2 regions of the Stenotrophomonas oahuensis genome follow, and region 2 is predicted to be linked to the other one. Evidence: predicted binding sites of a transcription regulator. Region 2 holds the regulator's gene; the other holds the start of a gene.

Region 1 (2,390 bases), 2.1 Mb from region 2:
GTGCCGGTGGCACCGGTCTCCGCCAGTCCCATCCTGCTGTAGCGCAACCACGGAGCATCCACATGAACATCGTCGTCATAGGCGGTCATGGACTGATTGGAAGCCGGGTGGTGGAGCGGCTGCGCGACGCGGGCCACCAGGTAACGGCGGCGTCACGACGTACTGGGGTGGATACCCTGACCGGCGTGGGACTGGCGGAAACACTGGCGGGGGCGGAGGTCGTAGTGGATGCGTCCAACGCGCCTTCCTTCGACGCGCCGGCGGTTGGTGACTTCTTCCAGCGCAGCACTGCCAACCTGCTGGCCGCCTGTGCCCAGGCGGGCGTCAGACACTTCATTGCGCTTTCGGTGGTCGGCACCCCCTACCTGCAGGGCAGTGACTACTTCCGTGCGAAGGCCGTGCAGGAGCAGCTGGTCCTGCATGCCCGTCTGCCCGCGACGCTGGTGCGGGCCACCCAGTGTTTCGAGTTCATGGCACAGCTGATTCCGCCGGGTGCAGAGCGTGAGCCGGTGCGCCTGCCGGTCGCGCTGGTACAGCCGCTGGCCGCCGATGACCTGGGCGAGGCCCTGGGTCGTCTGGCGACCGGGCCGTTGCCGGGTGGCGTGGTGGAGATCGGCGGACCGCAACGGCATCGCCTGTTCGAGCTGGTGGAGTGGGTGATGTATTTCCACCAGGACGACCGCCCGGTCGTCGGCGACCGGGAGGCGCGTTACTACGGTGCGGCACTCAAGGAACTGACCCTGACGCCCGGAGCCCAGGCCATCACCGGCACGACGCGATTCGCGGACTGGCTGGGCCGCCATACGGCCGGCCAGCTGCCGCAGGTGAACCAGCCCGACCCCTTGCGTTGATCGGACGCGACAGCGTCATCGTGCGGTCGTCTACGTGCGCTAAAACGTGCGCTGTCGCGCGGCAACGCGCGCGCAATGCGCACTAAAGTTGATGGAAGCGCGGCCGATACCGATGCGTCCTTCTGCCTGGAGTGCGCGATGCACGCCGTGTCCCGTCGCCTGTTGTCCTTTACCCAACGCATGGACGCGTTGCCGCTCTGGCGCGCGCTGTCACCCAAGGTGATGGCGCTGCGCCGGATGAGTATCGCCAACAAGCTCAAGGCGAGCCTGGTGGTGTGTGGCTCCGGCCTGCTGGTGGTGGCCGCCGTATATGGCTGGACCCGGCACAACAGTGAGCGGGCGGCGGATACGTTCGCCCGACACCAGCAGCATACCGCGCTGGCGGCTGCATTGAGTGCGCAGGTGGCCGATGCACGCCGGCTGCAGACCCGCTACGCGGTCAGCTTCGATGACCAGGATCGCGCGGCGCTGTTGGCTGCCCGTGACCGGCTGCAGGCCACGCTGGGGCAGCTGCCGTCCGAGGGGGCCGATACGGCGGGCAGCGCAACGGCACTGAAGACGCTCGGTGAGCGTATCACCGCATTTGCCGAGGGCATCGGCGCGCTGAACCAGCGCGTTGACGAGATGGGGCGGGGCGAGGAGGGGCTTCGCGCGCAGCTCGAATCGGCGGGCACCACGCTGGATGGATTGCTGGAAAGCGCGCAGCGCCCGGCGCTGAGTGCCCAGGGACAGGCCATGCGCCGGCAGGAGGCGTTGCTGCTGTTGAGCGGTGACAGCCAGCACAGCGACCGTGCCAGCGAAGCCAAACTGCCCTTTGAGCTGGCGCTGGGCGAATCCCGGTTGTCCCCGGCTGAGCAGGACGCGCTGCGTGCGGCCATGGACGCTTACCAGGGCGCGCTGCTGGCCTATACCGCCGCGCGTGTCGGGCTGGACGTGGAGGCGATGTCGCTGGCCGATACCGCTGAACAGATCGGTCCGGCGCTGCAGCAGCTGGAAAGCAGCCAGGCGGCATCGCTGGCCGGCGCACGTGACAGTCTGAAGGCCCAGGCGCTGGCGATGACCGTGCTGTTCGTGCTGACCCTGCTGGTGGTGGCTGGCATGTTGATCGCCACGCTGCTGCTGGTGCTGGGCTCGGTACGCCGGCCGATCTCCGACACCCTGCGCTTTGCCGAGGATATTGCCGAAGACCGGTTGGATACCGTGCTGGAAGTGCGCAACCCGCACGATGAGATCGGCCAGCTCGCGCAGCGCCTCACCCACATGCAGCAGCGCCTGCGCGCCCGCATCGAGTCCGAGCGCGCGGCCGCCCGCGACAATGCCCGCGCACGACAGGCACTGGACAGTGCGCAGACCGGGATGATGGTGCTGGAGGCGGACGGCTCCATTGCGCTTCTCAACCAGGCGCTGTGTGCGGCGTTGAAGCTGGATGAGGCATCGTGGCGTGGTCGTCCTGCGCTCGCGCTGCATCCTGCACTGGCTGGGGTGGTGGCCCAGCTGCAGCGTGCCGAGCCGGGTACCCATGAGATCGAGCACCAGCAG
Region 2 (2,390 bases):
CGTCAGCGGCGGCAAGGGCGGCGTGGGCAAAACGAACGTCTCGGCCAACCTGGCCGTGGCGCTTGCCGACATGGGCAAACGCACCCTGCTGCTCGACGCCGACCTGGGCCTGGCCAACATCGACGTCATCCTGGGCTTACAGCCGAAGCTGACCCTGGCCGACCTGGTCGCCGGGCGCTGCACCCTGGACGAAGTGATCATGGAAGGTCCCGGCGGCGTGCTGGTGGTGCCGGCCGCGTCCGGCCGCCGCCACATGGCGGAGCTGCAGCCGGCCGAACACGTCGGCCTGGTCAACGTGTTCTCCGAACTGGAGCGCGAGCTGGACTTCATGATCGTCGACACCGCCGCAGGCATCACCGATGGCGTGTTGACCTTCTGCCAGGCCGCCCAGGACACCGTGGTGGTGGTCTGTGACGAACCGGCCTCGATCACCGACGCCTACGCGCTGATCAAGGTGCTGTCGCGCGAGCGCGGGGTTGACCGTATCCAGGTCGTGGCCAACATGGCCCGCGATCCGAACGAAGGCCGCGTGCTGTACGAAAAGCTGAGCCGGGTCTGCGACAAGTTCCTGGCGGATGTCTCGCTGAACTATCTGGGCTGCGTGCCGCAGGACGACTGGCTGCGCCTGTCGGTGCAGCGCCAGCAGCCGGTGGTCAAAGCCTACCCGTCCAGCCCGGCCGCGCAGGCCATCACCGAAATCGCCCGACGCACCGCGCGCTGGCAGGCTCCGACCGAACCGCGCGGCGGCGTCGAGTTCTTCCTCGAACGCATCCTCAAACAGCGTGGGGTGGCCGCATGAAAGGTGCCGCGCAATACAAAGAGGTGCAGCGTGCTGCTGCCACCGAGTGCATTGCCCAGCACTCGGACCTGGTGCGGCGCATCGCCCACCACCTGGCCGCGCGCCTGCCGGCGAGCGTCGAGATCGACGACCTGATCCAGGCCGGCATGATGGGGCTGATTGAAGCGTCGCGCAGCTATGACGCCGACCAGGGTGCCTCGTTTGAAACCTATGCCTCGATCCGCATCCGCGGTTCGATGATCGACGAGATCCGTCGTGGCGACTGGGTGCCGCGCTCCGTGCACCGTCGTGCCCGCGATGCCGCCTCGGCCATCCGCAAGCTGGAGCAGAGCACCGGCCGCGCCGCCAGCGCCACCGAAGTGGCGGCCGCGATGGAGATGCCGCTGAACGAGTACCTGCGCCTGATGGAAGATGCCGCGCGTGGCCAGGTGCTCAGCCTGGAGTCGCGCATCGAGGACCAGGGCGAGCTGGATACCGTGGCCCAGGGCGGCCCGACCCCGCAGCAGGTGCTGGAACGGGGTGAGTTCGGCCGCGAGCTGGGGGCCGCCATCGGCCTGCTGCCCGAACGCGAACAGCTGGTGCTGTCGCTGTACTACGAACAGGAATTGAATCTGAAGGAGATCGGCGCGGTACTCGGCGTAAGCGAGTCGCGCGTCTGCCAGATCCACGGCCAGGCGGTGCTGCGCCTGCGTGGCCGACTGAAGATCTTCGAGGCGGCCGACGCCGGCCTCGAGAACACTTGATACCGAGGAAAGTGCTTTGAACAAGAACATGCGTATCCTGATCGTCGACGACTTTTCGACCATGCGTCGTATCGTCAAGAACCTGCTGGGCGATCTGGGCTTCACCAATACGGCCGAAGCCGAGGACGGGCATGCCGCATTGGCGCTGCTGAACAGCCAGCCGTTCGATTTCGTGGTCACCGACTGGAACATGCCGGTGATGACCGGCATCGAACTGCTCAAGGCGATCCGCGCCGACGCCAAGCTCAAGACCCTGCCGGTGTTGATGGTGACTGCCGAAGCCAAGCGCGAGCAGATCATCGAAGCGGCCCAGAACGGGGTCAACGGCTACATCATCAAGCCGTTCACCGCGGTCACGCTGTCCGAGAAGCTGGACAAGATCTTCGAACGACTGGCAGCGAGCGCCTGATGGAAACCCTCAGCGACAAGTCGGCGCTGGTGCAGCGCCTGCAGGATGCCCTGGCCGCGCTGGAAAGCGGCGACGAAGCCGGCTGGCGTCGGGAAATCGACGCGCTGGGCGCGCTGCGCACCCAGCCGATGATGGCCGGGCTGAACCGGCTGGCACGCGAGCTGGGCCAGGCGCTGGGCGAACTGCCCACCGTGCCCACCGAAGCCGGTGAGCTCGATGACGCCTGCGCACGCCTTGATCATGTGGTGGCGATGACCGAACAGGCCACCCACCGCACTTTGGATCTGGCCGAGGAATGCCGTTCGCTCACCGAGCAGTTGCGTGCCGAAGGCCTGAATCCGGAGCAGGATCAGCAGTTGGACCGCATCCGCCACAACCTGACCGAAATCGCGCTGACCCAGAGCTACCAGGACCTTACCGGCCAGATCATCCGCCGCGT

What was found. Region 2 encodes FliA, which starts transcription of late flagellar genes. Its sites were predicted from a motif close to TAAAGTTTNNCNNNCNNNGGCCGATAA; they were not measured.
Region 1: the regulator FliA is predicted to act here: its motif matches at 935-961, upstream of PDM29_RS04860 (methyl-accepting chemotaxis protein).

Annotation. Positions count from the first base shown of each region.
Region 1 covers NZ_CP115541.1:1,103,783-1,106,172, reverse strand. The annotation lists gene PDM29_RS04870 (bestrophin family protein) at 1-42, shown strand, start outside; gene PDM29_RS04865 (SDR family oxidoreductase) at 63-851, shown strand; gene PDM29_RS04860 (methyl-accepting chemotaxis protein) at 990-2,390, shown strand, end outside.
Region 2 covers NZ_CP115541.1:3,673,230-3,675,619, reverse strand. The annotation lists gene PDM29_RS16440 (MinD/ParA family ATP-binding protein) at 1-799, shown strand, start outside; gene PDM29_RS16435 (RNA polymerase sigma factor FliA) at 796-1,542, shown strand; gene cheY (chemotaxis response regulator CheY) at 1,559-1,951, shown strand; gene PDM29_RS16425 (protein phosphatase CheZ) at 1,951-2,390, shown strand, end outside.